3 regions of the Methylobacterium sp. AC832 genome follow, and region 2 is predicted to be linked to each of the others. Evidence: riboswitches for the same ligand, from Rfam matches in the RefSeq annotation. Region 2 holds a riboswitch; each other region holds the start of a gene.
The links. A riboswitch is a leader RNA that binds a small molecule or an ion and turns the genes downstream of it on or off. The one in region 2 is predicted to bind cobalamin.
Positions count from the first base shown of each region.

Region 1: it holds a riboswitch for cobalamin, as region 2 does, so the genes downstream of both, AC0IXR_RS16155 (TonB-dependent receptor) here and AC0IXR_RS02675 (CbtB domain-containing protein) in region 2, are expected to answer to the same signal.
Region 3: it holds a riboswitch for cobalamin, as region 2 does, so the genes downstream of both, AC0IXR_RS00040 (TonB-dependent receptor) here and AC0IXR_RS02675 (CbtB domain-containing protein) in region 2, are expected to answer to the same signal.

Region 1 is NZ_CEEDMV010000004.1:329,531-339,889, forward strand. It holds gene AC0IXR_RS16155 (TonB-dependent receptor) at 1-1,285, opposite strand, end outside; cobalamin riboswitch at 1,396-1,595, opposite strand; gene AC0IXR_RS16160 (catalase family protein) at 1,679-2,782, opposite strand; gene AC0IXR_RS16165 (OpgD/OpgG family glucan biosynthesis protein) at 2,950-4,425, opposite strand; gene mdoH (glucans biosynthesis glucosyltransferase MdoH) at 4,664-6,571, shown strand; gene AC0IXR_RS16175 (hypothetical protein) at 6,590-7,051, opposite strand; gene AC0IXR_RS16180 (trans-sulfuration enzyme family protein) at 7,150-8,298, opposite strand; gene AC0IXR_RS16185 (TspO/MBR family protein) at 8,457-8,975, shown strand; gene hemA (5-aminolevulinate synthase) at 8,983-10,326, opposite strand.
Region 2 is NZ_CEEDMV010000001.1:564,585-574,943, forward strand. It holds gene AC0IXR_RS02645 (hypothetical protein) at 1-1,316, opposite strand, end outside; gene cobN (cobaltochelatase subunit CobN) at 1,313-4,807, opposite strand; gene AC0IXR_RS02655 (DUF4349 domain-containing protein) at 4,821-5,606, opposite strand; gene cobW (cobalamin biosynthesis protein CobW) at 5,750-6,784, opposite strand; gene AC0IXR_RS02665 (DUF1636 domain-containing protein) at 6,781-7,203, opposite strand; gene AC0IXR_RS02670 (CbtA family protein) at 7,196-7,990, opposite strand; gene AC0IXR_RS02675 (CbtB domain-containing protein) at 8,021-8,197, opposite strand; cobalamin riboswitch at 8,252-8,445, opposite strand; gene cobU (bifunctional adenosylcobinamide kinase/adenosylcobinamide-phosphate guanylyltransferase) at 8,552-9,064, shown strand; gene cobO (cob(I)yrinic acid a,c-diamide adenosyltransferase) at 9,061-9,681, shown strand; gene AC0IXR_RS02690 (hypothetical protein) at 9,695-10,345, opposite strand; gene AC0IXR_RS02695 (RusA family crossover junction endodeoxyribonuclease) at 10,342-10,359, opposite strand, start outside.
Region 3 is NZ_CEEDMV010000001.1:2,340-12,698, forward strand. It holds gene AC0IXR_RS00015 (DUF2218 domain-containing protein) at 23-1,090, shown strand; gene AC0IXR_RS00020 (MFS transporter) at 1,132-2,421, shown strand; gene AC0IXR_RS00025 (ABC transporter substrate-binding protein) at 2,492-3,307, shown strand; gene fhuB (Fe(3+)-hydroxamate ABC transporter permease FhuB) at 3,360-5,363, shown strand; gene AC0IXR_RS00035 (TonB-dependent siderophore receptor) at 5,672-8,011, shown strand; cobalamin riboswitch at 8,109-8,308, shown strand; gene AC0IXR_RS00040 (TonB-dependent receptor) at 8,607-10,359, shown strand, end outside.

The DNA.
Region 1 (10,359 bases), on a different contig from region 2:
ACTCGGTCCAGCGCAGGCGATTCTCGAAGTAGAGCGCGGCGCTGCCTTCCTGCACGCGGTCGTCGCGCACGGTGGAGAGGGAGGTGCGCGCCCGCGTGTTGAACAGTCCCACATGGATGTCGTCGAACCGCGCCTGCACGCCGATTTCGTTCTCCATGGGCAGGCCGAACAGCTCACCCTTGAACACCCTGGCGATCTCGCCGCCGGCGACGGTGCGGCTGTCGAGCTGGCGGAACTGGTCGCCGTTGACCGGATCGTTGAGGAAATAGGTGAAGTTGTTGAACAGGTTGAGGTTCGAGCGGATGACGTAGGCGCTGGCGCGGGTGACCCCGCCATCATCCGACCGGCTCCAGCGGCCCGACAGGGAGAAGCGGCTCGCATCGCCGCCATCGCTCGGATCGAGGGTGCCGAAGCGGCCGATCAGGCCCTCGGAGATGGCCCGCTGCGGAACCTGGTTCGTCGCCGTCCAGCGGTTGGAATAGGCCATGCCGGTGAGGGAGAACCCGTCGAGGGCAGTGCCCTGGCTGTAGCGCAGCACGCCGTTGAGCTTGCGGATGGCGTCCGGCACCACCCAGGGGCCGTCATAGACCTGGGCCTCGCCAGCGGCGAGGAGCGTCCCCTCCCCGAGGGGTGCGGAGGCGATGGTGAGCGCCCGCTTGTAGCCGAAGCTCCCGAGGGAGGTGAGCGCGAGAGGGCGGGGTACCGCGTCGATCGTGTCGATCCGCACCGATCCGGCGGAGGCGAAATCCCCGTCACGGGCGAAATACGGGCCCTTGTGGAACTCCACCGCGCCGACGAGTTCGGGAATGAGGAAGTTGATGTCGGCATAGCCCTGGCCGTGGCCATGGGTGCGCATATTGGCCGGCATGCCGTCGATGGTGATGGCGATGTCCGTGCCGTGGTCGAGGTTGAAGCCGCGCAGGAAGTACTGGTTGGCTTTTCCCTCGCCGGAATGCTGCGTGACGATGAGGCCGGGCACGGCCTCCAGCACCTCGCCGGGGCGGGTCACCGGGCGATCGTTGAGGGCCCTGCCGGTGATGACGCCCGAACTCGACGTCAGCGCGGGAGCGGACAGGGCGCCGAACGCCTCGGCCCCGCCGGTCCCACCAGTGGCCCCGCCGAGACCGGGACCGGCCGCTGCAGGGGGCGGGCGTATGTCGGCCGCCACGGAGAGTTCGTTGAGGGTCGCCTCGGCGGTGGTTGCCGTCTCGGACTGAGCAAGAACCGGCGAGGCGGATGCCAGGAATCCGAGGGCGAGGAGTGGGGGAACGAGACGGGCGGACACAGGCGGAGACCTCGGGCAACGGCAGTGGCACGTCACCGCGAACGAAGCCGATCCCCACGCGAGCGCGGGCCCCGACACCCCACCAGGACACCCCGCCCGATGCGTTTCGCGTGTGACCACGACTGACGGCAGGTCTCCTGGCTCGCGGGTCGACGCCCTCTCATCGTCTTCCCAGGCCCGAAGACCCAGTGACGTGTTGATGATGGGCTCGCCGCTTACAGTTGCGGGGGCAGCCGCGGCATCGGACAAAACGTCCTCACCGCGTTCCCTTTTGATCCCCCGAAGGGGAACCGTCATCGTCAGGCTAGGTCGGCTGCGACGAGAGGGTCAATTGCGAGATGATCCCGCGCCGATCATCGCCGCTGCCCTGTCGCATTGCAGCAACGTCCGGCGTCAATCCGGTAGAGCGTCGAGGTTCTTCGGCTCCTCGATGCGGCGGCCGTTCTTCTCGGCCCGGAAGCGCTTGCCCATCTCGTAGGCCGATTTGCGCATGCGCATGATCCCGCCGAGCGGCCGGTGCGCGGCCATCCCGTGCCAGGGGCTGAACGACAGGCCGTCATCGACGTAAGCCGCGCGGGCCTCGCTCCAGCTCGCCTGAGGCGCGGCGGTGAGGGTGGCGATGGTGCGGTAGGGGCTCGCGGTCTCAGGCCAGATTACGGAGGCGTCCTCCACCGGCATGTCGTCGAGGTTCAGGCACAGCTGCGCCCGCAATTCCCAGGTGCCGCCGTGGATGATGAAATGCTCCATCACCGCCTCGCGGATTGCGTTGGCGGCACTCGTGTCATCGAGCGGTTTGTTCGCCAGCGCCCTCATTTCGGGAGAGACCGGGACGAGCGAGATCTTGGCGATGTGATCGCCGAAGCGCAGCGGGACCTGACTGTAGAAACTGTCGCCCAGGAGATGCGTCTCGGGCTGCCCACCGAGGGTCGCCAGGGTCGGGCTCGGCGAACCGGTTGTCGCGACGACTGCGCTCTGCACGCCCCGAAGCGCCGCCGATGCGGCCTTCTTCAGTCCCTCCGCCCGATCGGTGGTCTTGGCGAGGAGCTTCAGCGTCGCGAGGAACGGCTTCGGTCCCGGCGCTGAGAAGGTCGGGCCGTTGACGAGCACAAAATCCTGCGTGGCATCCCCTTCCGATCCTTCGAGACGCTCTCCCTCGACACCGAGGACCTTGATCGCCACGCCGCGCGGGGTGGAGACGCTGTCGTCCAGGATATCACCGGGGATGGTCGAGAAGCGCATCACCACGGGGTAGCGCCCCGGCTTCGCGAACAGGCCCTGCGCCAATTCGGGGGGCAGGTCGGCCGCAATCTCCAACTCGGCTCTCAGCGCGCCATGCGCCTTGGCATGGACGCTGCGGATGGCATGGCCGCCATCGGCGAGCGTCTTCTCGCTGATGGAGCGCATGGTCTCGTTCAGGGCCCGGCTGGTCTCGGCCTCGTCGGGTTCAAGGGTCTCGACGGAGGGCGTGTAGCGCAGGTAGTCGGTCTCGATGGCCAAGGGTGCTGCTCCGGGGGAAGGCGGATTCCGCGCCCCGAGGCGTTTCGACGGCCTCCGGGGAACCGGGCGGCTCCGCAACCTGATGGTGTTCCAGCTTAGGAAGCCCTGGCCTCTCCTCCCGTTCCGATCTCTGTCGCACCTCGCCAAGTCGTGAGGTTGCCCGGCGATCAGGCGGCGTTGTCCCAGGTCTCGCTGATCGGGCGACCGGCGCGCATGAGGCGCGCGCGCAGGACGACGTCACCGGCTGGCAACGGCGTCGGCGGGCGCCATTCTACGTAGAGACGCCAGCCACCCGTCTGGGGCACCCGTTCCACCACCGGATCGACCATGGTGCCGGCGCTGGCCGAGACCTCGGCCGCGATGTCACCGTCAGGGCCGGTGGGCAGGCCCGGCCCTTCGAAATCGATGACGTAGAGCCGCCGCTCCGGGCTCGGCGGCGTGGTCGGGCGTAGGCGCTCGGCCGAACCGACGCGGGTGGAGACCACCCGGGCGAGCGCGCTCAGCACCGCGGTATCCGGTTCGGCCCCCACGGTGGCGAGGGTGTAGGCGAGGTCGAGGGCACTCCCCGCCGCGACGGGCGCATCCGGCACGAAGGCAGCGACGATGTTGTCCATGTACTCCTCGCGGGACGGGATTTCGAAGAGTTGCACCGCTCCTGCGCCGAACCCGGCCTGAGGTGTGACCCAGAGGCCGGGCCGCGCCTCGTGACGGGCCTGGACATCAAGATAGGCGGCAAAGCTTCGCTCGCGCTGGAACAGTCCGAACCCGTCGAGGGGATCGGTGCGGAAAGCCGAGATCTGCGGCTCTCGCCGTCCGTTGCTCAAGGGACGCCACAGGCGATCGTCCTTGGTCGCCACCATGAGCCCGTCGGAATCGTGAACCTGGGGCCTGAAATCGTCGAAGGGCGCGGCTCCGCGCGCGCCGGGACCGTTCGCGCCATGCAGGAACATGCTGGTGAGTGGCGCGAGGCCGAGGCGCGGGATCGCGGCGCGGGGATGCAGCGAGGCGGTGACGACCATCCGCGAGGTCTCGCCGGGTTCGACCACGAAGCGATAGGCACCCGCGAGACTCGGTGAATCGAGGAGCGCCAGGATCGTGACGGCGCGGGAATCGGCCTTCGGCTCGCAGATCCAGAACGCCGTAAAGTCCGGAAATTCCTCCGCTCCGGGACCGCCGGTCTGGATCGCGGCACCGCGTGCCGACAGGCCGTATTCCTGCGTCTTTCCGCGAAGCCGAAAATACGAGGCGCCAAGGAAGACTAGGAATTCTTCCTGATTAGCCGGCTTTTCATCGTCGAAGGCGTGATGCAGCCGGAAGCCGGCAAAGCCCAGATCGCCGGAAAAGTCCTGCCCTGCCAAGTCCGACCCGAGATCGAACAGGCCCGACTGGTAGAGGATCGGCTGCGGCGGCCCGTCCGGCGGCTGGAGGAACAAGGCGACGCGCTTCTTCTGCAGGAAGCCGCGATGGAACAGCTGCAGCGAGAATGAACCGCCGAGGCGCGGGGCTGCGTCGGGACGGAAGGTGATCGCACGGTAACCGTCGTAGCTAAGGCCGGCGAGGGGTGCCGGGAGATCCTCTGGAGCGGGCCGGTAGGGTGCGCCTGCGAGGCGGCGGGCCTGGGCCACGACGCCCTCGAAGGTCATCGGCCCGTCACGGGGAGGGTCGACTTTATCGGCGGCCATCGTTCTGGCGGTATTCAGGTCGACGGCACTAGGCATTATCATGCCTGCGGCCACGCTGAGCGCGGTTTGCAAGGTCTGTCGCCGCGAGGGGGCATCACGCCCCGAACGCTCGTCTTCACCGTCGCCCCGTATCATCGATGTCCTTCGCTTCATGATGGACGACGGCCCCTCTCAGCCTCGATCGAGTGTCCAGCGCCCCATGTCCATCACGCGGTTGTCGCACGACGCATCCCCGGTCGGAATTCCGAACCCGGCGATTCCCGAAAGTCAGTCCGGCGAGGCCCCTTCGCTGCTGATGCGGCGGCTCCTGCTGGCCCTGCCGACCCTGGCCACCGCGGCCGCGATCTCCTGGCTCGCTTTGTCCGCTTACGGACGCCCGGACGGCGTCCTGGGTTGGGCCGTGCTGGTCCTGTTCGGCCTCGTGATGACGTGGCAATCCTTCGTCGCCTGGCAATACGTCTACGGACTCGTGGCGGCGGGGCTCGGCGATGCCGCCAAATCCGCGATCGAGATCCGCTCGGCCACGGTTCCGGCCACCGCCTCGGGCCTCAGCCGCACGGCTGCCGTGGTGGCGATCCATGCCGAGGATGCGGTGGCGGTGTTCGCCGCGTTGCGTGTCATGGCCCGCTCGCTTCAGCGTGGCGGCGGCGACGGGTCCGATATCGACATCTTCGTCCTCTCCGACACGCGTGACGGTGCCATCGCGGCGGTGGAGGAGCATGAATTCGCCCGGATCGAGGCATGGGCGCGTTTGAACGGCCCTGGCCTGCCGCGCGTCCGCTACCGGCGGCGCCAGGACAATGCGGGCCGCAAGGCCGGCAACATCGCCGAGTTCTGCAAGTCCTACGGCTCGGAATACGATTTCATGATCGTGCTCGACGCCGACAGTCTGATGACCGGCGCCACCATGCGCCGCCTCGCCCGGTTGATGGAGGAGGCGCCCAAGGTCGGGCTGATCCAGACCGTCTCCTACGCGACCGGCCGGGACACGCTGTTTGCCCGTATCCAGCAATTCGCCGTGCGGCTCTACGCGCCGCTGTCGATCCGCTGCCTCGAGACCTGGCAGGGCGCGGATGGAAGCTATTGGGGCCACAACGCGATCCTGCGGGTCGCGGCCTTCGCCGACAATGCCGAACTGCCGGTGCTGCCCGGCAAGGCACCGCTCGGCGGCGAGATCCTGTGCCACGATATCGTCGAGGGCGCGCTCCTGCGCCGGGCCGGCTGGGAGGTCCGCCTCCTGCCGGAGATGGGCGGCACCTGGGAGGAGATGCCGACGAACCTCGTCGATCTCCTCGGGCGTGAACGGCGCTGGTGCCAGGGCAACATGCAGCACCTGCTCATCACCACCCTGCCGGGTCTTCGGGCGGCGAGCCGCTGGCACCTGATGGTCGGGATCCTGTCCTACCTCGCCTGCCCGCTCTGGGTGCTGTTCCTCGCCACCGCCTCTATCCAGGCCGCCGTGACCGGCGATCTCGGCCTCCTGGCCTATGGACTCACCGGGACGGGCCTCGCCGCCCATGCGCTGGCTGCTCTCGTCGTGGCCGTGATGGCCCTGCCGAAGCTCCTCAGCCTCGGCCATGTCCTGGCCTCGCCGACCCGCCGCGCCGCTTTCGGCGGCACCGCCTCGCTCCTGAAGAGCGCCGTGCTCGAACAGATCGTCTGGGTGCTGCTCTGGCCGGTCATGACGGTCTTTGCCGCCGGCGCCGTCGCCACCACCTTCATTGGCCGCGTGGTGCGGTGGGATTCGCAGGTGCGCGACGACCGTCAGGTGCCGTGGTCCGAGGCGATCCGCCTGCAGGTGGACGCCCTGGTGGCGGGCGCCCTGCTCACCGGCCTGCTGGTCTATGCCGGCGACCCCTGGCTCGCCCTGTGGATGGGGCCCGTGGCCCTCGCCCTGCTCACGAGCCCGGCGTTCAGCGTGCTGACCAGCCGTGCCGATCTCGGCCGCGCCTCGCAGAAGAACGGCCTGTTCCTCTCCATCGACGACACCGACCGTGCCGCCGAACTTCTGGACCTGGCATCGGTCCGTCGGGGCGAGGAGCGCAGCAAGCCTGTACGCCCGGACGTCTGGGCAAGCGCGGAGGCGGAAATCTCCGCACCGCGATAAGGTCAGAGGAGTGAGAGGCTAGGGTTTCTCCAGCACTTCGATCGGGTTGGTGCGCTGGCTCGGCTTCGGCTCGGCGGCGGCGGCGCCGGCATTCCCATCCGCCTTCTCACGTCGGGCGCCGGAACTGGTATCCGCGCCCGGTCCGGTGCCCTGCGTCGGAACCGTGCCGCTCGCCAGTTCGAGGCAGGTCACCATCTCCACGTAGGACGGGAAGCCGCCGGCCTCGAACTGCTTCTCGCACTGCCTCTTGGCGGCTGGCGAATAGTCTCCCCAACGGCGCCGGGCTTCCTTGCGCGCCGCCTCCTCCGAACGAAGGCAGCCTTCGACGGTGGAAGTGTCGCTGACGCTGGCTTCCGCGCGGACCGACGACTTGCAGGTCGCCTGCACGTCGAGCTTGGGCGGCCCATCGGCGGCCAAGGCGGCCCCGGTGAGAGCGACGAACGCGAGGGCACCGGTCAGAAGGGGAACAGGGTATCGCATCGGCTCGTCCTCGCTCGCAGCGCGGCGACCGCCCGGCGGCGGTCCGTCCCTCGCACAATGCGCGAAGGGCGGAATCGCACCAAGAACCCACGAGGAAATCAGCCGAGGGCCGCGTCCAGATCGGCGTACAGGTCGTCCACATGCTCGATCCCCACCGAGAGCCGCAGCAGATCGGGCGGACATGGCGTGCCCGGTCCTTCCACCGAAGCGCGGTGCTCGATCAGGCTTTCGACGCCGCCGAGCGATGTGGCGCGCTTCCATAGGCGCACCCGTGCCGCCGTGGCGATGGCTGCCTCCTCGCCGGCCGCGACACGGATCGACAGCATGAAGCCGAAGCCGCCCTCCATCTGGCGCGCCGCCACCGCATGACCCGGATCGTCGGGCAGGCCGGGATAGAGCACGGACGCCACGCGCGGATGCGCCGAGAAGCGTCTGGCGAGGTCCGCCGCATTGGCCGATTGCGCCGCGACCCGCAGGGGTAGGGTCCGCAGCGAGCGCATGAGGAGATAGGCCTCGAATGGCCCGAGGATCGCCCCACCGCCGGCACGGATCGCGCCGATCCGCTCCCAGAACGCATCGGTGCGCGCTGAAGCGAGGACACCGGCGACCACGTCCGAATGACCGTTCAGAATCTTGGTGGCCGAATGCATGACGATGTCGGCCCCGAGCGTCAGGGGCCGCGTGTGGATCGGCGAGGCGGCGGTGGAATCGACGGCGAGACGCGCCCCTGCCCCGTGCGCGATCTCGGCCGCGGCAGCAATGTCGGTGATGGTCCAGAGCGGATTGCCGGGCGTCTCCACCCAGACGAGCTTCGTCGTGCCCGGCCTGATCGCAGCCCGCAGGGCGTCGAGATCGTCCATGGCGATGAAATCGAGGCCCCAGCCCCGGCGCGGCGCTTCCTGCTGGAGCCAGCGCTTGAGCGCCCAGTACATCACGAGGGGGGCGACGATATGGTCTCCGGGCTCCAGGGCCGAGAAGACGGCCGTGGCCGCCGCCATGCCGGAGCCGAACAGCATCGCGCCGGCCTCCGCCTCCTCCAGCATGGCGATGACGGCCTCCGCCTCGCGGGTCGTGGCGTTGTCGGGCCGGGCATAGGAGAAGCCCGAACTGTAGCCGTTGTCGGGATCGCGGATGAACGTCGTCGAGACATGGAGCGGTGCCACCACCGCCCGCGTCACCGGATCGACATGGCCCATGGCCTGCGCGGCCAGGGTGCGCTTGGTGAAGGGAGTGGTGGACTCAGTCATCGGACCATCCGTACGTTGAGGACGTTGGGGTGTCATCGCCAGGAAGCTCGAGCAAGAAACCTGGGCATGAACCCCCGGCATGAAACCGGCCTCGGCGAAACCCTCGCCAACAGAGAACGCCCTCGCGTTTCGAAGCCTCAGAGGAATGATCTACGCCGATGACGTCCGCCCTCGATGTTCCGGAACGGCCCGCCTTCTCCTTCTGGCCTCGCCTCGCGATCGCCATCCTGCCCGTGGTGGCCACTTCGGTGATCGGCTCGCTCAGCACCACGCCGAACATCGAGGGCTGGTATGCCGGCCTGACGAAGCCCGGCTTCAACCCGCCGAACTGGCTGTTCCCGGTGGCTTGGACCATCCTCTACGCGATGATCGCGCTGTCGTTCTGGCGTTTGCTCGGAGCGTCTCCGGCGACGGGTCCGATGCGGCGAGGTTGGTGGCTGGCGGTCGGTGCCTTCCTCGCCCAACTCGCGCTCAACGCGGCCTGGTCGCCGGTCTTCTTCTCGGCCCATGCCCTCGGCTGGGCGGGAATCGTCGCCGCGGCGATGCTGGTAATGATCCTCTGGACCATCCGCCTGTCCTGGCGCTTCGACCGGTTCGCGGCGTGGCTGCTCGTGCCCTACGCCGCCTGGGTCGCCTTCGCGACTCTGCTCACCGTCACGCTCTGGCGGTTGAACTGATCGATTCCTACTCCGCCGCCTCGACGAACACCGTGCCGGCGCGCGGCAGGTCGAGCGTGTCCCAGGTCTCCGTCAGGGCCGCCGTCAGCTTGGCGATGCGGGCCGCGTCGTGGAACGGCGAAGGCGTGATCCGCAGGCGCTCGGTGCCGCGCGGCACGGTGGGGTAGTTGATCGGCTGGATGTAGATGCCGTGCTGTTCGAGAAGGTGGTCGGCCGCCGCCTTGCACAGCTCGGCATCGCCCACCATCACCGGCACGATATGGGTCTCGGTGGGGAGGACCGGCAGGCCCGCCTCTTCCAGCGCGGCCTTGGTGAGGGCGGCCTGGCGCTGATGCGCCGCGCGCTCCACCTGCGAGCGCTTGAGGTAGCGCACCGAGGCGCGGGCCGCCGCCGCGATGGCTGGCGGCAGGGCGGTGGTGAAGATGAAGCCCGGCGCATGGCTGCGCACGGCATCGCACAGCACGGTGGAAGCGGTGATGTAGCCGCCGACACAGCCGAAGCCCTTGGCCAGGGTGCCCTCGATCACATCGACCCGGTGCATCACCCCGTCGCGCTCGGCGATGCCGCCGCCGCGCTCGCCGTAGAGCCCCACCGCATGGACCTCGTCGAGATAGGTCATGGCGCCGTACTTGTCGGCGAGGTCGCAGATGGCGGTGATGTCGGAGACGTCGCCATCCATTGAATAGACGCTCTCGAAGGCGATCAGCTTGGGGCGGTCCCCGGCGGCGATCAGCAGTTCCTCGAGATGGGCGAGATCGTTGTGGCGGAAGATGCGCTTCTCGCAGCCGGAATGGCGCACGCCCTCGATCATCGAATTGTGGTTGAACGCATCCGACAGGATCAGACAGTTCGGAATCAGCTTGGCGATGGTGGAGATGCCGGCCTGGTTCGAAACGTAGCCCGAGGTGAAGACGAGGCCTGCCTCCTTGCCGTGCAGGTCGGCGAGCTCACGCTCCAGATCCACCAGCGGCGAGTTGTTGCCGGCGATGTTGCGGGTGCCGCCAGCGCCGACGCCGCATCGGGCGGCGGTCTTGGTCATGGCCGAGACCACGTCCGGATGCTGGCCCATGCCAAGGTAATCGTTCGAACACCATACGGTGATTTCGCGGGTGCCACCGTCGGGACGGCGCCAGTTGGCGGTGGGAAAACGTCCGGCGATCCGCTCGATATCGGCGAAGACCCGGTAGCGCCGCTCGTCGTGCAGCCGGTCCACCGCCCTGCGGAAGTAGCCTTCGTAATCGATTCGTCCGTGCCCGAACGACGCGCGGGTAGAGGATCCTTCGGCCGAGGGATCACGGGGCGTCGTCGTATCGCTGATCATCGTCATCGCGGGCATCCGATTCACGGGCATCCGTCCTTCACGCTATGGCCGACCGCATGTCAG
Region 2 (10,359 bases):
CTGAAAGCGTGGGCGAGGGTGTCGGGATAGGCTGGATCGGCCCTCCTTACGCGCTCCAGCGCCGCGTCGAAAGTGAGGAGGGTCGCCGGCAATGCATCGGGCCGGCCGTCGAGGACGATGCCATAGAGGCCATTGCGTCCGACCAAGGTGAGCGAGGCGGCGGCAGGATGGGCACAGCCCTTGGCGCAGCCGGAGACATGGGCCGACAGGCCTCGCGCCGAGAAAGCCTCGAAAGCGTTGGCCAGCCGTGCCGCGTCGATAAGCGTCGTCGTCGAGCCGGAAGCGCAGGCCGGCGCTCCCGGACAGGCGGCAACCGCCCGCCTCGGATCGTCCGGCTCCGTCAAGAAGCCTGCCGCCGCGAGGATGGGTCGCACCGCCTCCGCCGCCGCCGCGTTGGGGGCAACGAGCAGAAACCCCCTCGTCGGCGAGAGCCGCAGGGGCTCCATGCCGAGAATTTCGGTCGCATCGGCGAGGGAGTCCAGGGCGTCCGCCGTGCAGCGGCCGAAGGGCGCGTCGAGCAGGATGCCGACGGGCGAAGCTTCGCTAGGGCGGGACTCGTGCTGCCCACGAGCGTTGGTGAGATGTGAGTTCAGGGCAAGTAGGCTAGGGCGCGGTAGCGATGCGCCAGGAGGAGGCGCTGCGGAGCGCAAGCCTAAGCCGAGCGTCAGGCCGCTCCTATCCAGGGCGGATATATCTCGCATCCGGCGCTCACCGCTCCCGGCGAGCCGACGCAAGGCGGCGGCGAGGACAGAATGCACGCCGTCTGCCGGGACATGCCACCAAGCCGCGTCGCCTGCGAGTTGCAACACCAAGCCCTCCGCCGTGGCGACGAGATGGCAATCCGGCTGGGCCCCGCCGAGGCAGGCGCCGCACTCCGCCGCCTCGACGGCGACCAGCGCCTTGGGCGGCAGGCCCGGGATCGCCAACCCGATGGCCTCGATCGCCCCGGCCAGGGTCGGAATGTCGATGGCCGTCGCTTCGAGGCCGGCGAGCGGCGCGGTCAGGGTGAGCCGCTGTGGCCCACCGTCGCTACGTACATCGTCGAGCGCGGCCGCGCCGAGGGCCTCCGCGAGGCCGCAGCGGGTAGCCTCGGTGACGCCCCGGACCTGCAAATTAGCCCGCGCCGTCACGTCGATATGGCCGTTGCCGAAGCGGCGCGCGCCTTCCGCCACCGCCCGCGCCTGCGCCGGCGTAAGGATGCCCAGTGGTGGATGCACGCGGGCAAGCAGCCCATCCCCTGTCGGCATCGGCCGGGCGAGGCTCGGGCACCAGCCCCGGCGTGCAGGCTCCGGGGAGACGCGGCGCGGCGCGCTCATTCGGCCGCCTCCGACATCAGCTCGTCGGCCGCCATGGCGTTGCGGCGGGTGGTCCAGAGGCCGCGCCGGCGCGCTTCGTCGAACCGTTCGAGGATGGCGCGGGCGGCATCGGGATTGGCCGCGCGCAGGGCATCGAACGTATCGAGATCGGCGATCATCGCCCCGTAGAGCCGGTCGAGATCGGCGTCCGAGATGGCGTCCGTGGCGGCGGCGAGGACGAAGACCGCATCGATCCCTTGTGCCAGTTCCTGGGCACCGCGATAGCCGTGGCGCAGCTGCGCCGCGATCCAGCGCGGGTTCGCGAGTTTGGCACGGATGAGGCGCGCCGCATCCTCGCGGGCGGTGCGTGCCTTGGGCTTTTCCGGGTCGGCAACGTCGAGGCTGTAGAGTGCCGGAGCGCGCCCGCCGAGCGCGGCGGCGGCGGAGAACCCCCCCATGGCATCGGCCGCGGCGTCGCCGTCGAGGAGGTCCCGTTCGGCGACATCGAAGGCGTGGACATAGGCGTCGGCCTGCGCGACGCGGGTGGCGAAGCCCGCATCGGCCATGTCCTCGGTCCCGCCATAGGCATGCGAGGTGGCGTCGAGATAGGCTTGGCCGAGATCGTCGCGGCTCTGCCATTGTCCGTCGAGGGCGAGTTCGCCGGCACCGGCGCCGTAGCGGCCGGGTGCTGCGCCGTAGACACGGGCGGAGGCCTCGCCCCGGCGGCGCGCGGCGGCAAGGGGGTTCTCGTCGTCCTCCTCGTCGCGCTCGGCGACGGCAGATGCCGCGCGGGCGAGGAGGGAGAGGGTTTCGGGAAAGGTGTCGCGAAACGCGCCCGAGATACGCAGGGTCACGTCGATGCGCGGCCGGTCGAGGAGGGCGAGCGGCATCACCTCGAATCCGGTGACGCGGGTCGAGGCATGGTCCCAGGTCGGGCGCACGCCCATGAGCGCGAGAGCATGCGCCACGTCCTCGCCGCCGGTGCGGAGGGTCGGAGAGGCCCAGAGATCCATGACGATGCGGGCCGGGTAGTCGCCCTCGTCCTGCAGGTAGCGCCGGACCACCGCATCGGCGGCTTTCGAGCCGAGCAGCGTGGCGGCCCGCGTCGGCAGGCTGCGCGGATCCAGCGTGGTGAGGTTGCGCCCCGTGGGCATCACGTCGGTCCGCCCGCGAGAGGGCGAGCCGGCGGGGCCTGGGGGAACGAAGCGTCCGTCGAGGGCCGCGAGCAGTCCCTCGCGCTCGGCGGCCGCGCAGGCTCTCACAGGGGCCGGCGCGTCGTCCGGTGCCGATCCGAACACGTGGAGCCCGTCGCGGGTGGTCACCTCACCGAGATCGCACAGATGCGCGTCGAGGGCGGTGAGCGCGTCGGCCATGGGAGTGTCGGCGTCGATCCCGGCGCCCGAGAGAAGGCCGGCATCGGCCGCATCGTCGAGGATCGCGCGGGCGATGATGTCTGCCCGTCGCGGATCGAGCACGCTGGCCGAGGAATATTCCTCCACGAGTTCGCGTAGCCGTGCGGCCTCTGGAGTCAGGCCGGCGCATTCGGTCTGGGGCGTGAGGTGGCCAAGGGCGATGCCGCCGAGCCGGCGTTTCACCGGGGCCGCCTCGCCGGGATCGTCGACGATGAAGGGGTAGATTACGGGCAGGTGCCCGATCGCCCGCGCCGGCCAGCAGGCCGGCGACAAGGCCACCGCCTTGCCGGGCAGCCATTCGGTGGTGCCGTGGGTGCCAAGATGGATCAGGGCGTCGAACCCCTCCCGCAATCCGAGATGGAAGGCGAGATAGGCGTGGGTCGGCGGCTCGTCGGGGTCGTGATAGCCGGCCTTGCGGTCGGCCGCCCGGCCACGGTCGGGCTGCAGGAAGACGGCGAGACCGGCGCTTCGTTCTTGGTCGTCCCCACCACCGACCTCATCCTGAGGTGCCAGCGCATAGCGCTGGCCTCGAAGGAGGCCTCCAGGACCCTTTACGGAGACTGGAGGTCTCCTTCGAGGCCGCTGACGCGGCGCCTCAGGATGAGGTCGAGCGTCGGACGGAGAACTGTCGAGCACCATCGGGAATCGGAACGCCCCGTCAGTGCAGACCGGGTCGGCCTCCGGTTCGCCCCACCGTCGATCGAGCGTGTCGCGCTCGTCCGGTGACAGTGTGGAGAGCCAGTCGCGATAGGCCGCGAGCGGCACTGCGAAGGTCGGAGCGTCCTTCGTGAGCGCGTGCATCAGAGCGTCCGGCTCCGGCAGGTCGCCCACCGCATAGCCGGCCTGCCGCAGCGTCTCCGCGATGATCCCCGCGCTTGCCGGCGTGTCGAGCCCCACGGCGAAGCCGGCCCGGCCGCCCCGGGCGGGGTAGTCGGACAGGACCAGGGCGAGGCGACGTCCTGCACGCGGCCGGTGTTTCAGCGCCACCCAGGCGGAGGCGCGGTCGGCCAGGGCCGCGATGCCGGCCGGGAAGGGAACGGCGCGGCGCTCGCTGAACCCATCGAGTTCCGGCCCGTCCTCCTTGAACGAAATCGGGAAACCGGAGAGCCGTCCGTCGAATTCGGGAAGCGCCACCTGCATGGCGAGGTCGGCGGCGTTCATCCCCCGCGCCGAGGCCTCCCAGGCCTCCCGTGAGGCCCCGATCGTGTAGGCCTGCAGAATGGGCGCGTCGGCGCCATCGAGGACGAATCCGGCATCCTCCCGCGCGGAGAAGGCCGTCGCCGCGATGACGATGTCCGGGCTGCGCGCGGCCAGAGCCTCCCGCACGGTATCGAGGGCGAGCGCGTCCTTGAGGCTTGCGACCGCGAGGGTGGCGGCTCCGATGCCGCGCTCACCGAGGGCCGCGATGAGGTCGGCCACCGGCCGGGTGTCGCCGCCGAGCACGGCCGAGCGATAGACCAGGATCAGGGCGAGGGGGCGGTTCTGCCCGGCTGCGGCGAGGGCGGTCTCGTGTGCGACCGGTCCGCAACCCGGACACCAGGCGAAGCCGCGCGGCAGGGCGACCGGCGGCAGCGCTTCGATCGCATACCCAATCTCGCCGGAGAGACGCCGGATCATTCTACGCAGGTTTTCGGCTCCGCCCGCGCGGCAATAGCCCTCGAGTGTCTCCACCAGTTCGGGAGCCACCGTCGAGAAGGCAGTGAGGCGGGGATCGGGCTTGTCGCAGCCCGGAATGACGGCGAGCTTCACGCCGTTCGCGCGAGCCGCGGCGGCGGCGCGCTCGATGCCGTAGCGCCAGTAATCGAGGCCACCGAGGCAGCGGATGACCACGAATTTCGACCGCGCGATCACGTTGTCCACGTAGAGATCGACGGACATCGGATGGCGCAGCCGCGCCAGTTTGGCGAGGCGGAGCGTCGGGACGTCGACTGCCGACGGGTCCCGTGCCGCCGCCTCCCGCTCGGCCGCATGCGCGCCGGCCATGCCGGAGAGGTCGGAATCGGTGAAGGACAGGAACACGATGTCGCCGGGCGCCTGGCCCAGATCGATGGCGGCTTCGCCCTCGTCGAGGGAGACCGTGTCGATTCGGATCAGATGCATGGGCGGCGCGCCGTCATGGCTGTGCCCTGGAGGACGTCCGCTCGGTCACGGCGCTTCGGCGGCCGCGCCGGCGCCACAGCGCGCGAAGGAGAAGCACGCCGATCAGCACCAGCGGTAACCATGGCAGGCCGGAGACGACGAAGCGCAAGGCCGATCCGGCGCTCGCGCCGAAAGTCTGGCCCGCCTGGGCCCAGGCTTCCTCCACGGGGGCGAGAGGCCCGGCCCGCGCCTCGTCGGAGCGCAGGGCGACGGAGAGGAGCTCAGTGTCGACGCGCTGATTCAGGCCGCGCTGCTTGGCATCGGCTTCCTCGATCTGCGACTGTACCTGCGCCAATTCCTGCGCGATGCGGATCAGATCCTCCACGCGCGGGTCGGGCCGTGCGGCGATCGCGTCGAGCCGGGCGCGATAGGCGGTGAATTGAGCCAAGCGCCGGCCGCCATCCTCGATGGCGTCCGTCAGATCGTCGGCACGCGTCGACTGGCTCCGGAGCACGACGTCACCCGCCGCCTCGCCGGGGAGGGGCGCCGTGACGAAGGCCATGAACGGCGCGACGGATTCATGCGGCAGCCGGACCTGAACCTGCGCCTGCGGACGGCCCGCAGGCCTGCGGCCATCGTCGATGGACGCAGCGACGAGGACGCATTTCAGGGCCGCCTCGTTCAGGCAGCGGTCGCGCGCCGCCTCGAAATGCGCGTTCACCCGTTGGGGTGGCAATCCGATGGTGAGGTCGTGGGTATAGGCGAGCTTCGCATCGCCCGTCTGGGCGAGCGGGCGAGCCACCGGAGAGAGGCGTGCCATCGTCCGGCTGTCCGAGGCCTGAAACTCCGGTTTGGGCGGACGTGAATCCGAGCACCCGCCGATCGCCGCGAGAGCCGCCAGGCCGGACGCAGCCACGAGGCCGCGGCACCCGTGAGCGAGGATCCGTCGGGCGGTCAACGCGCTCACCCCGCCAGGGCGGCTGCCACCGCCCCCTGGTCGAAACCCTTCAGGCCGATGACCACGAGCCGGCCGTCGCGGTTCTCGCTCGCCCGCCAGGGGCGGTCGTAATGATGGGCGATGCGGGCGCCGACGCCCTGGACCACGAGGCGCATCGGCTTTCCGGTGACCTCGGCGAAGCCCTTGATCCGCAGGACGCCGTTGGTTTCGGCGGCGCGGGCGACGCGGGAGGCCAGATCCTCGGCGCTCGCCGTGGCAGGCACGGCAATGGCCACGGAATCGAAATCGTCGTGATCGTGGTCCTCGCCCTCGCCGTGATGGGAGGGGCGGGCGTCGAGATCGTCCTCGGCGGCGGCGCCGAGACCGAGGATCACGCGCGGATCGAGGCGGCCATGCTCGGCTTCGACCAGCTTCACCGCGCGGGGCAGCTGGCGCTCCACCTCGGCGCGGACCTTGGCCTTGCCGGCTTCGTCGAGGAGGTCGGCCTTGTTCATCACCACGAGGTCGGCGCAGAGGAGCTGGTCCTCGAACACTTCTTCCAGCGGGTTGTCGTGGTCGACGCTGGCATCGTCGGCGCGCTGAGCGGCGAGGGCCGCCGGATCGTCGGCGAAGAAGCCCGCCGCAACGGCGGGGCCGTCGATCACCGCGATCACCCCGTCCACGGTCACCCGCGAGCGGATCGCCGGCCAGTGGAAGGCCTGGACCAGGGGCTTCGGCAGAGCGAGGCCGGACGTCTCGATGAGGATGTGCTCCGGCGGGTCGGCGCGGTCGAGGAGCTTGTTCAGGGCTGGGACGAAATCGTCGGCAACGGTGCAGCAGATGCAGCCGTTGGCCAGCTCCACGATGTCCTCGTCCTGGCAGCCCTCGATACCGCAGGCGGCCAGGAACGATCCGTCGAAGCCGATATCGCCGAACTCGTTGACGATGATGGCGAGCCGCCGGCCGCCGGCATTCTCAACGAGGTGACGCACGAGGGTCGTCTTGCCGGCTCCGAGGAAGCCGGTGACGATGGTGCAGGGGATCTTCTCGACGATGCTCATTCGGCGGCGTCCGGAATTCTGTCCGCGCGGGGCGGAGGAAACGGGGGAATGCGGGCGACGACGCCTTTGCGGAACGCCTCCGGCCGCGCCTTCCAGGGCACGATGCCGTCGGGCGTCTCCGCGTACAGGCCGATGCCCGCGAGGATGGTTCTGGCGGATTCGACCGGGTCGAGATCGCCGTAAACGTAGGTCCAGCGGCCTTCGGAAGCCACGGCGACGGTGCAGGGGCGCTTGCAGACCGACAGGCACTCGACGCTCTCGACCGCGATGCCCTCGATGGCGGCTTCCGTCACCGCATCGCGCAGCGCCGAGACAAGGCGGGCCCCGGCGCGGGGCTCGGACGTGTCGCCGGCCGTGCGGCAGGTGGCGCAGACATAGAGTACGACCGGTCTGCCGGCCTGGATGTCCTCGTCAGGCATGCGACGTCGCCGGGCTCTTGCGCCCGACGCTGTTCCAGGCCCAGCCGAAGGCGAGGCCGATCACCGCCCAGAACACGAAGGCGATGCCCAGCGACCGAGCGGCGAATTGGGCCGCGTAGCCCGGGGGCAGGGCGGAGGCGGTGTGGCTCGTCTCCGGCGCTCCGGCCAGATGCGGCGCGACGAGAAGCACGAGCCCTCCAGCAATGGCGATGGAGGAGCGGCGGATCGCGATGAGGTAGAGCCCCATGGCGGTGGCGGCCGCGGTCATGATCCACCAGAACTGGCGTTCGGCGAGCGGAGCCGCCTCCATGCCGGGTAGTTCAGGCGGCAGGCCGAGGGCCGGGGCGAGGGCCACGGCGAGGAACCCCGCGATGGCGAATCGCAGGCCGGCTTCCGGGCTCGGCTCGCGCCCACAGGCAATGAGAGCCGCGCCCAGCAACAGGGCGTAGCCGACGCCGCCGACCAGGGTCGCGAGGGCGGTGAAGACCATCCGGGGAAGGCCAGGGCCGGGCTGCCAGGCCGGAGCGACCTCGCCGCCTTCGACACCGTCCGTCTTGCCGCCATGGTCCTTGCCACCATGGTCGTGGCCCGAATGGACGGGCACGATGAGGGAGGCCGGGGAGGCGCCGCGCGGCATCCATAGCGCGGCCGGCGCCGTGGCTTCGCCGCTCTCGTAACGCTCGGCCGCGATGATCAGCGGCGAGGTGAGGGCGAGCTGCAAGCCCGTGGCGACGACAGCCGCCAGGAAGCCGGCGACCAGGGCCGCCGACACGAGTCGGATCATCATGAAATCAGGTCCTGGCTGAGCGCGAGGCGGTCAGTGGCAGGGGAAATTCTGGGCGTGCCGGAAATCGTGGGCCGCGTTGTGCAGCGCCATCGCCGGGGCGAAGCCGGCCATGAAGACGAGCCCGAGGCCGAGGAAAGCGGCCATGAGCACCGCGCCGAGACGCTCGTTGCTGCGGGTGCCGGTGAGGGCGAGAGTGTTCGTGGTCATCGTGTCAGGTCTCCGGCCGCCCCGCCGGCGGCGTTCGAGGATAGAGCGGGAGGACAATGTCCCCTTCGGAAGGCAGGTCTCCTGGCTCGCGGGTCGTCCGGTCCTGCCGCCTTCCCGGATCGCTCCGGTGGCCGATGGCAGACCCGTCTCCGCTCACAGTTGCGGGGGCAGCTGCGGTTTCAGGCGCGAGCCCTCACCGCATTCCCTTTTCACCCCGTCGCCGGGGCACCGTCCGAACCTCGCTTCTACGCGCTCGCGCGACCGCTGACAACGCGCCGCCAAAGCGTTTTACCGGCTTTGACGGGGCAGGGCGGTTTCGCGCTAAAGGGAGCCATGCGGCAGCCTTCTCCAAGAATGACACTGGTCCTCGGCGGCGCGCGCTCGGGCAAGAGCCTGCACGCGGAGCGCCTGATCGAAGCTTGCCCCGCGCCGTGGCTCTACCTCGCCACAGCGCAGGCCTGGGACGACGAGATGCGGGAGCGCGTCGCCCTTCACCGGTCGCGCCGCTCGGCGGATTGGATCACCCGGGACGTGCCGATCGACCTGGCCGAGGCCGTCGCTGCGGCGACAGGGCCGGTGCTCGTCGATTGCCTGACCCTGTGGCTGACCAACCTGATCCTGTCCGAGGCCGATATCGAGGCGGCGAGCGCTGCCCTGATCGAGGCCTGCGGCCGCGCGCCGGGGCCGGTGGTGCTCGTCGGCAACGAGGTCGGTCTCGGCATCGTGCCGGACAACGCGCTCGCCCGCCGCTTCCGCGACGCGGCCGGGCGACTGCACCAGCGCCTCGCCGCGCGGGCCGACCATGTGGTGTTCATGGTGGCGGGACTGCCGATGATCGTGAAACCCCAACCCGGAGCGAGCGCATGAACGATCTGGAGATAAATGAGGCGGAGGCCGACCGTCACCGCGAGAAGATGGAGAAGCGCAAGGCCGTCCAGGACGCCGAGGTCGCGGCTAAGACGATCGAGAAAGGCCTCCTCATCGTCAATACCGGCCCCGGCAAGGGCAAGACCACGGCCGGGCTCGGCCTCGTCCTGCGGGCGCTCGGCCATGGCTGGCGGGTCGGCGTGGTCCAGTTCATCAAGGGGGGGTGGGATACGGGCGAGAAGCACGCGCTGAAGGCCTTCGGCGACCGGATCGAGTGGCATACGCTCGGGGAAGGCTTTACCTGGGAGACGCAGGACAAGGCCCGCGACATCGCGGCGGCCGAGCATGCCTGGGCCAAGGCCGAGGAGCTGATGGCCGACCCGACCATCCGCCTCGTCCTTCTCGACGAACTCAACATCGCCCTGCGCTATGATTACCTGCCCATCGATGCCGTGGTGGCGGCTTTCCGGGCGCGACGGCCCGACCTCCACGTCATCGTCACCGGCCGCAACGCCAAGCCGGCCCTCATCCAGGCCGCCGACCTTGTCACCGAGATGGGCAGCGTGAAGCACCATTTCTCGGCCGGCGTGAAGGCGCAGGAGGGGATCGAGTTCTGACTGCTGGGCGCGGTCAGGCCACGCCGCCGACTGGCTGATTCTCGTGGAGGACGAGCTTCAGCGTAGCGACGAAATCCTCCAGGGCGGCGGGATCAAGGTCTCGCTGCAGGGCCCCGTGGGCGACGGCGTTGCGCAGGCTCGCCATGGGGCGAAGCCGATCCGCCTCGTCGGGCGTTACGATGCCTTCGCCCGCGAGCTGTTCGATCAGCTGTGCGGACGATTGAGATTGCGACAGGCGGTCCGGGATCAAGGCCCGCCCGATGGCTTCGAAGGTCGACCAGCCGAGCAGCAGAGCGGCCTCCATCTGGCCGGCTGCGATGAGAGCCTCGACCTTCGCGATCGTGCGGTCAATGATGTCGGGCGTCACGCCGTCGATGGCGGGTACGCCGCCGCCGGAGCTAGCGTAGTAGATCCGAAGTTCCCAATCGGCGACACCGAGGAACCGGTCCGCGACTCTTTCCTGCCTTCCCGATCGCGAGCCATCCCGCACGATCTCGATCGCGAGATTCTTGGGTTTTCCGAGCGCAATCGCGTCGGGAACGTAGTCGCCCATGAAGGATGGCAGAAGCTGGCGGGAAGGGTGAGTATAAACCTCGTAGCCGGCATCCATGAGTGTCGGGATGATAAGGTCGAGGACCGGCCGTTCTGGTTCCATGCCGCTCATGCCAGTTCCTCGAA
Region 3 (10,359 bases), 560 kb from region 2:
TGGAGAACATCTCGTGATAGCCATGGCTTCCGAAGCCCAGGTCCGCCTCGCCGATGCCGGGCGCTACATCGCGGACCTGTGCGAGCATTTCCTCGAACACGACATCCCCGTGCTTCACGAGCCGGGACGCGGCCGGGTCGATTTCGATGTCGGGACCGGAACCCTCGTCGCCGCCGAAGGCCTGCTCGCCCTCAAGGCGGAGGCCGCCGACGAGACCTCCCTCGCCGTCGTCAAGTTCATGCTCGCCTCGCATCTGCAGGAGCTTCCCGGCGCGACGGACGCCTCCATCGTCTGGACCGGCGACGGCTGCGCCGACGAGACCATTCCGAGCCTGCGCGAGGTGACGGTCCGGCGCGTCGTCGATCTCACGCCGCATATGCGCAGGGTCACCTTCATCGGCGCGGACCTGGCCCGCTACGACGCGTTCGACATGCATGTGCATGTCATCATCCCGCCCGCCGGCCACGCGCCGCAATGGCCCGTGCCGGGAATCGACGGCATCCCGGTCTGGCCGCAGGGGGAGAGCGCGCCCTCCATGCGGACCTACACGATCCGCCGTATCGACGCGGCTGCGGGCGAGATCGACATCGACTTCGTCATGCATCACGACGCCGGTCCCGGCGCGTCCTTCGCGAAGCGCGCCAAGGTCGGGGACGTGGTCGGGCTGCTCGGCCCCGGGGGCCGCAGCGTCGGCGCGGCGGAGTGGTATTGTCTCGCCGCCGACGAGACCGGCCTGCCGGCCATCGGTCGCATCCTCGGGCGGTTGCCGGGCCATGTCGGCGGGGTCGCGGTGATCGAGGTCGATGGGCCGGCCGACGAGCAGGCGCTCGACCGGCCCGAGGGGGTGGAGCTGCGCTGGCTCCACCGCAACGGTGCACCGCCCGGCACGACCACGCTCCTGGCGGATGCGGTCCGGGCGATCCCGTTCCCGCAGGATCGCACGGTCTTCGCCTGGGCCGGCTCGGAATTCGATGCGTTCAAGGCCCTGCGGGCGCATTGGCGCAAGACCTGTGGCCTCACCCGTGACCAGCATCTCGCCGTGGCCTATTGGCGGCGCGGCGCCGACGAAGACGCCAAGGACGAGGATTGAAGCGTGATGTCAAAGAGCGTCATCCGAGGCGGCATGATTCCATGATGCTCGACCTGTCTCCCCTGCGGGCGAGCCGCGGGTTCCAGCTGCTCTATGCGGCGCGGGCTGCCTCGTTCCTCGCCTTCGGGGTGCTGGGCGTCGCCGTGAGCCTGCAGATGTACGCGCTGACCGCTTCGTCGCTGCAGGTGGCGTTCCTCAACGCGGCCGTCGCGGGATCGATGGCGCTGGCGCTCATCGTCGGCGGCTGGCTCGCCGACAGCTACGACCGCCGCGCGGTCATGGTCTGGTCGCGCACGGCGCATCTCCTCACCATCCTGATCCTCATGGCCAACGCGGCCCTCGCGGCGCCGATGGTCTGGCCGATCTACGCGGCGGCCGTGGTCGGCGGCTCGACCTTCGGCTTCGGCATGCCGGCGATCATGGCCGCGACCCCGGCGCTCGTCGGGCGCGAGCACCTGTCGGGGGCCGCCGCGCTCACCGCCGTGGCGGCGCAGGCGGGCGCCATCGCCGGACCGTTCCTGGCCGGGGCGATCACCGCCGGCGCGGGGCTCGTCGCGTGCTACGGCGTTGTCGCGCTCATCTCCGGCATCACGCCGATCGTGCTCGGGTTCCTGCCTCCGCTGCCGCCGCTGGCCGGCCCGTCCGCCGAGGCGCCCCTCCCCGCGCTCGCCGCCGACGAAGCCGGCTTCATGGGGGGCCTGCGCTACATCGCCCGCTCGCCCCTGGTGCTGAGCCTGCTCCTCGTCGATCTCGTCGCCCTGGTCTTCGCCGTGCCCTACGTGCTGCTGCCCGAACTAGCGACGCATGGGCTCGGCGGAGGGCCCGACAGCATCGGCCTGCTCTATGCCGCCCCCTCGGCCGGCGCACTCCTCGGCGCCCTGGCATCGGGACGAGCCGGCGCGAGCCCGTTCGCCGGGCGTTGGCTCGTGGCCTGCGTCGCTGTCTGGGCCTGCGCCTGCATCGCGCTGGGCTTCAGTGAGGGCATGGCTCCCGCCCTGTTCTGTCTCGCCACTCTCGGCGCCGCCGCGAGCCTCGCCGGCATCCTGCGCGCGGCCCTGATCCAGCGCGCGACGCCGGACGCGATGCTGGGCCGGGTGTCGAGCCTGTGGGTGCTGGAGGAGACGATCGGGCCGGCTCTGGGGGGGATGCAGGCGGGCACCACGGCCTATCTCGCCTCGGCGCGGATCGCCATGGCGGCGGGTGGCGGCCTCTGCCTCGCCGCCACCGCCGCCATTGCGGCACTCACGCCCGCCCTGCGGGATGCGAGCCTCGCTCCGGAGGCGAAAAGGAAGGCCGGCGATCTCGCCCTGGCTGCCGTCGATGCGCGCTAGAAGGGCCGTTGTCGGCTTGGCGGCCTGCTTCTTCGTGCTGGCCTGTCTGCCCGCGCGCGCGGAGAAAAAGATGCCCGCGCAGCCGCGCGTTGCGGCCCTGGACTGGAGCGCCGTGGAACTCCTCCTCGGCCTCGGCATCGTGCCGATCGCGGTGACTCAGCCCGAGAACTACAACCGCACCGTGGTGGAGCCGGCGCTCCCCGAAGGCGTGGTCGATCTCGGCCTCGTGGTGGAGCCCAACCTCGAACTACTGGCGGGCCTGAAACCGGACCTCATCCTCGCCAACCCGATCCAGGTGGCGACGCAAGGGAGCTTCCTGTCGCGCATCGCCCCGACGGAGGCGGTCTCCATCGCCAATGCCGGGGGCGATCCCTACGAGCGGGCGAAGGCGGAGACCATGCGCATCGCCCTGCGTCTCGGCCGCGTCGATGAAGCCAAGGCCCTGGAAGCACGCACCGAGGCGATTCTCGCCGCGGCGGGGGCGAGCGCCTGCCCAGCCGAGAGGCACCCGACCTTCCTCGTCTGGATCGTCGATCACCGCAACATCGTGGTCTACGGCCGCACCAGCCTGTTCCAGACCGTGCTCGACCGCCTCCGCATCGAGAATGCGTGGACCGGCGCCAGCAACGCATCCGGCTTCACGGCGGTGGGGATCGAGCAGCTCGCTACCGGTCCGGCCGATGCCCGCATGGTCCATGTCGGGCCGATCCGGTCGGATGCGGCCAAGGCGCTGGCCGGAAGCCGGCTCTGGCAGACGCTGCCGGCGGTGCGCGAGCACCATGTCGACGTCGTGCCGCCGGTCTGGTTCTACGGTGGGCTGCCGGCCATCGCGCGCTTCGCCGAACTGATGACCGATCTCTCCAAGCGGGATTGCCCCCGTGGCTGATGCGAAACTGGCCGGATCGGGCTTGGGTGAATCGGACTTGGGTGAACCAAACTTGGCTGAACTAGGCCTGGCCGCCCCCGCGCCGCGCCGCTCGCGGATCGGCGGAACATGGCTTCTCATCGGCGCGGTGGCCCTCGTGGCCGGGCTCCTCACCCTGCGCACGCTCACGGCCGACATGCCGCTCGGCCTCGCGCTGAAAGCCTTGTGGAGTCCCGACTGGACCGACATCGCGCAGGTCATCCTGCATGAGAGCGTGCTGCCGCGGATCGTCACCGCATGGCTCGCCGGCGGCGCCCTCGCTTTGTCGGGGCTGGTGCTGCAGCAGGTGCTGCGCAATCCCCTCGCTTCGCCCTCGACGCTGGGCATCTCGGCCGGGGCGCAGCTCGCCTTGGCCCTGGCCTCGCTGTTCGCGCCCGGCCTCTTCTCGCAGGGCCGGGAGGCCGTGGCGCTCACCGGCTCCGCCCTGGCGGTGCTGGCGGTCTTCGCGTTGGGGCGTGCCAAGGGCTTCGCGCCCCTGGGGCTGCTGCTGGCCGGGCTCGTGGTCGAGCTCTATTGCGGGGCGATCCAGACCCTCCTCGTGATCCTGCACCAGGAGCGGCTGTTCGGCCTGTTCGTCTGGGGGGCAGGCTCGCTCGCCATGAACGATTGGAGCGCGCCGGCCTATCTCGCGCCCCGCCTCGCCGTCGCCGCCCTCCTGGTGGCGCTGATGGCGAGGCCGCTCGCATTGCTCGACCTCGACGAGGCGAACGCGAAGAGCCTCGGGCTCTCCCTCGGCCGGGTCCGGTTCCTCGCCGTGGCCGTCGCGGTGGCGCTCGGCGGCTTCGTGGTGGCGGGGGTGGGCGTCATCGGTTTCGTGGGGTTCGCCGCGCCGATCCTCGTCCGGCTCACCGGCACGCGCACGCTGCGCGCCCGTCTCATCGCCGCGCCCCTGCTCGGGGCGGCCCTGATCTGGCTCACCGATTCCGTGGTCCTGGCGCTCGCCCCCATCGCACAGGTGCCGACGGGGGCGCTGGCCTCCCTCGTCGGCGTGCCAATGCTGCTCTGGCTGCTGCCGCGCCTGCGTGGCGTCGGCGCGCTGCATCGCCCGGAGGGCGGCGCCTCGGCCCGGCTCGCACGACCCTGGCGCCTGATCCTGGCCGGTGCGGTGTCGCTGGCCCTCCTCGTCTTCGTCGCGCTGACCCTCGGCCGCGACCCGGCCGGCTGGCACTGGAGCCTCGGGGCTGGCCTCGAAGAACTGCTTCCCTGGCGCCTGCCCCGTATCGCCGCCTCGCTCGCGGCCGGCGCAATGCTGGCCATAGCCGGCACCCTGCTGCAGCGGCTCACCGGCAATTCCCTGGCGAGCCCCGAAGTGCTCGGGATCAGTTCCGGGGCCGCCCTCGGCCTCGTTGCCGTCACCATCGTCCTCGGAACGCCGGACCGGATGGCGTTGCTCGGCGCCGGCAGCCTCGGGGCCCTCGCGACCCTCCTGGCCATCGCGAGCCTCGGCCGCCGTGCCGACACCGTGCCCGAGCAGATGCTGCTGGCTGGCATCGGCCTCACCACCGGGTTCGGCGCGCTCCTCACCATCCTGATGATCAGCGGCGATCCCTCCGTGGTGATGCTGCTCGGGTGGACGGCGGGGTCCACGGCGCGGGTGGCGCCGGAGGATGCCGTCGCTGCCATCGCCATCCTCGTCCTCGGAGTCGCCTGCCTTCCCGCCCTGACCCGCTGGCTCGAGCTGCTTCCCCTCGGCGCTCCGACGGGCCGCTCGCTGGGGCTCGGCCTGCGCCGCAGCCGTCTCGTCATCCTGGCCTTGGCGGCGATCCTCACCACCGCGGCGACCCTGGTGGCGGGGCCGTTGAGCTTCGTCGGCCTCGTCGGGCCGCAGGTGGCGCGCTTGGCGGGCCTGACCCGGGCCGCGCCGCAACTCGCCGGTGCGGCCATCGCAGGGGCGCTGATCATGGTCGCGGCGGATTTCGTCGGACGGATGGCGTTCTTCCCCTACCAGCTTCCCGCCGGATTGGTGGCGACCCTCGTCGGCGGGCCGTTCCTGATGTGGCTGCTGGCCCGCCGTTGATCGTCTTTCGACAAGTTTTTTGCGGCGCTTGAATTGAATTGTTCCAAAGAAGGGTTGTGTTTCTTAGGCAACGCCGCCGCAACTTTTGTCATTAAATCTCAACTTTGACTTGCTGACAAAGACGCCGTGTGGATTCGTCTTGTCGAGACCCGATCTTGTTTTTGAATCGTTCTACGCGATGCATCGACAAGGAAATCTCGTTCTTTACCAATCAGGTCTGCGCCGTATTTCCGACGATCAAGGTCTTCCCTATGTCTGATGGCATGTTGCTCTCTTCTGGCACGTTCTCTCACAAAGCCGTGAGTGGCATGCGCTGCCTCGCCGGCGTCTCGACCGTGGCGCTGCTCGCCATGGTTCCCGCCCTGTGGAGCGGGCAGGCCTCCGCCCAGGCCGCTTCGGGCGGCACGGCGGCGGTGCAGCTCGATACCTTGTCGGTGCAGGGCTCCGGAAATGGTTCGGGAGGCGGCAATGGCGGTGGCGTGACGGCCGCCAATTCCTACGTCGTGCCCAGGAGCATGTCGGGAACGAAGACCAACGCGACCCTGCGGGAGATTCCCCAGTCGGTGTCCGTGGTCACGCAGAAGCAGCTCGAGGATCGCGGCGCAGAGAACCTGGCCGATGCGCTCGCCTACAGCGCCGGCATCCTCGCGTCGCCCCAGGGGCAGGATGGCCGCTTCGACCAGCTGATCATCCGTGGCTTCGACCAGACACAGCGCGGCATCTACAAGGACGGGATGCGTCTGCCACAGACGAGCTTTTCCGGCTTCCCGATCGAGCCCTACGGCGTGGAGCGCATCGACGTGCTGCGCGGCCCGACCTCGGGCCTTTTTGGGCTCAACGATCCGGGGGGCCTCGTCAACTTCATCACCAAGAAGCCGACGGTCGAGCCGCTGCGGGAAATCTTTAGTTCCTATGGCAGCTTCAACCGCAAGCAGTTCGGCTTCGACCTGAGCGGCCCGCTCAACCCTGAGAAGACGATCCTCTACCGGATCACCGGCCTGCTGCGCGAAGGCGGCACGCAAGTGGATTACACGCCGCTGGACCGAATCTACATCGCGCCCGCGGTGACCTTCGCGCCTTCGGCGGATACCAGCCTGACGGTGCTCGGCAATTATCAGAGAGACCGCACCGGCGACACGTTCCGTGCCATCCCGCGCGAATACACCCGGGGCAGTAATCCCAATAAGTCGGAAATGCGCAGCCGCTTCCTCGGGGAGCCGGGCTTCTCGCGCTTCCTCGCCGAGCATTTCGAGGGCGGCTACCAGTTCTCACACCGGTTCGACGACCATTGGACCGTGCGCCAGAACCTGCGCTACGCCCATGCCTCGACCGACTACAACGCGATCTACTCCACGGGCGTCACCAATCCGGCGATGCCCAACACCGTCACCCGCGAGGCTCAGACCTGGCTTGAGGATTACGGCGTCTTCACCGTCGATACCCAGATCCAGCACGATGCGCAGTTCGGCAACATCAAGAACACCGCGCTGCTTGGGGTCGATTACAGCAAGATCAACAACAAGAGCGACCAGTACGGCGGTACGAGCTTCGGCCTGCTCGGGATCGGCCCGTTCGTCGGCCCGCTCAACATCCTCAATCCGGTCTACGGCCAGCCCGTCGCGCAACTTCCGCGCTCCCTCCTGTCACGGTTGCAGCAGGAGCAAGTCGGCGTCTACGCTCAGGATCAGGTCAAGTTCTACGATCGCTGGCTGCTCAGCATGAACGCCCGCTACGATTGGGTGACGACGAAGACCGATGCTCAGAACCCGGTCATCGATACCGTGCGCCAAATGCTCAACGCCGTCCCGTTCCCGAACGGCATTCCCACGAGCTTCGGCGCGAACCAGGACGCGCAATCCTATAGCGGCCGGGTCGGGCTCTCGTATCTCTTCGACAACGGCCTGACGCCCTATGTCTCGGCCGCGCGCTCGTTCAATGTGTTGCCGGTCTTCCTCCAGAACAGCACGATCGCGGTCGTGCCCGGCATCGGTGCGGTGCCGCTCACCTACAACATCACCCCGGCCAAGCCCGAGATCGGCGAGACCATCGAGGCCGGCGTGAAGTTCCAGCCGCCGGGCCAAGCCACCTCGGTTCTTTTCTCCGTGTTCAATACGAAGAAGACCAACGCCTTGTTCTTTAACCCCAGCGATCCGTTGCAGCAGGCCTTCTATCAGAACGGCGAAGTCGAGGTGAAAGGCTTCGAGAGCGAGGCCACCGTGGACCTCCTCGACGGCCTGAAGCTCATCTCGTCATTCACGGTCCTGCAGGCCGAAGTGACGAAGGACAATGCGCCGGACGGCAATCCCAGCGCGGTTGGGAAGCGGCCGATCCAGGTGCCGAACTTCACTGCTGCGACCTGGCTGGATTACACGATCCAGACCGGCATGTTCCGCGGACTCGGGATCGGCGGCGGTGTCCGCTACATCGGGGAATCGTTCGGCGATCCCCAGAACAACATCCGCGTGCCGGACTACGTCCTCTTCGACGCATCGCTCCGTTACACATACGAGAACTGGCGCTTCCAGGTGGCGGCCAACAACATCACGGACCGCGTCTATGTCGGCACCTGCTCGCAACAGGTCAATTTCGTCGGCTGCAATTATGGCGAAGGCCGCCGCGTGACGGGCTCCGTCACCTACCGCTGGTAGGCGATACGCATCCGATGAGATCGGCCCCGGATCGAACGGTCCGGGGCTTTTCTTTTGGGCTGTTGCCGTCACGTCGTTGACGCGGTCTCTCGTCCTCGACTAGCCTGACGATGACGGTTCCCCTTCGGGGGATCAAAAGGGAACGCGGTGAGGACGTTTTGTCCGATGCCGCGGCTGCCCCCGCAACTGTAAGCGGCGAGCCCATCATCAACACGTCACTGGGTCTTCGGGCCTGGGAAGACGATGAGAGGGCGTCGACCCGCGAGCCAGGAGACCTGCCGTCAGTCGTGGTCACACGCGAAACGCATCGGGCGGGGTGTCCTGGTGGGGTGTCGGGGCCCGCGCTCGCGTGGGGATCGGCTTCGTTCGCGGTGACGTGCCACTGCGCTGAGCCGCGCCTGCCGTTCGCCCGCGATGCCCGATCGTCCCTGTTCCTTCCATTGCAGACTCGCTCTACATCTTGCCCTCGGCGAGACCGTTTGGTCCTCCGCGCAGGCATTTTGCCCGGTTCGACGTATTGTAACGTTATAACATACGATCTAGCAGAGGGGGCGCGGCATTCGGCCAGCGATCACTCCGGTTTGCCAAAACGAACATGCCCACACAGGTCACCCACCGCGCCCCCGGGCGGATCTCCCCGGCCCGCGCCACCGCCCTGCTCGCATCGCTCCTCGGCTCGACCCTGCTCGCGGGCGAGGTCCGCGCCCAGGATTCCATCGGCCAGAATGCCGTCACCCTCGACCAGCTCACCGTGGAGGGGAGCGGGGTCGGCCTGACTCGCGCCAACCCGGTCGGGCTCAACCTCTCGACCCCCTCTCGCAGCGCCAGTCGCCTCGGCCTGACGCCGCTGGAGACCCCCGCCAGTATCGATGTCATCAGCGGCGAGACCGCCCGAATCCGCGGCCAGAACACGGTGGTCGAGGCGGTGACGCAGAACGCCACCGGCATCACCACCATCGCGTCGCCGGGCAACGGCAACGGCGCCTTCTCCAGCCGGGGCTTCGCCGGCCCGAACTCGATCCAGCAGCTCTATGACGGCACGCGGCTGTTCGTGGGCGCCGGCACGGTGACCTTCCCGTTCGACACCTGGAACGTGGAGCGGATCGAGGTGCTGCGCGGCCCGGCCTCCGTCCTCTATGGCGACGGCGCCATCGGCGGCGTGGTCAACGTGGTCTCGAAGAAACCGAGCTTCACGCCGATCCATGCCGCCCGCGCCGCTACCGGGTCGGACGGGCTCGCGCGCCTTGCCGTCGATCTCGGCGGTCCCATCGGCGATGCGGTGGCCTACCGCCTCAATGTCAGCGGCAACCGCGACGGCGGCTGGACCAGCCCGAATGGGGATTTCCGCAACCTCGCGGTCTCGGGCGCGCTGCTGTTCCAGCTCAACCCCGATCTCGCGGTGACGCTCAGCCATGATCTCGGCTACCAGGAGCCCGCGCGCTACTGGGGCACGCCGCTGGTCGATGGCCGGATCGTCCAGTCCCTGCGCAACAACAACTACAATGTCGACGGCGCGAAGATCGTCTGGGCCGACAACTGGACCCAGCTCAAGACCGAGTGGACGCCGAGCGCCGACATCACCATCCGCAACACCGCCTACCGGCTGCAGAGCCGTCGCCACTGGCTCGATGTCGAGCAGTACCGGTTCAATAGCGGTACGGGACGGATCGACAGGTCCGACTACCTTGAAATCTACCACAGCCAGGAGCAGGTCGGGAACCGCTTCGACGCCGCCTTCAAGGGCAACCTGTTCGGCTTCCGCAACGAGTTCGCCATCGGGTTCGACGTCAACCACGTGGATTTCCGCCACACCAGCAACTTCTCCAGCGCAGGCGGCGGCCTCGTCACCAGCGTCGATCCGTTCACCTACGATCCGGGCCTGTTCCCGGCCAATGGCCGCGCCAGCCCGGCCTATGCCACCAGCACCAACCAGGCCTCTGTCTTCGCCGAGAACCGGCTGATCCTCAGCGACCAACTCTCCTTCCTCACCGGAATGCGTTTCGATGCGCCGACCCTGCACCGCCGCAACCTGCAGACCGGCGACACCTTCGCGCGCTCGTTCGAGGCCCTGAGCTACCGGTTCGGCCTCGTCTACAACCCGACGCCGGATTCGGCCCTCTACGTGCAATACGCCACCGCCACCGATCCGGTGGGGAGCCTCATCAGCCTGTCGCAAACGAACGCCAATTTCGATCTCTCCACCGGCGAGCAGATCGAGGTCGGGGCCAAGGGCCTCGCGCTGAACGGCGCCCTCGAATGGACGGTGGCGGGCTACCGCATCGTCAAGGACAACCTGATCTCGGCGGTGCCGGGCCAGCCCAATGTCTCGACCCAGGTCGGCCGGCAAT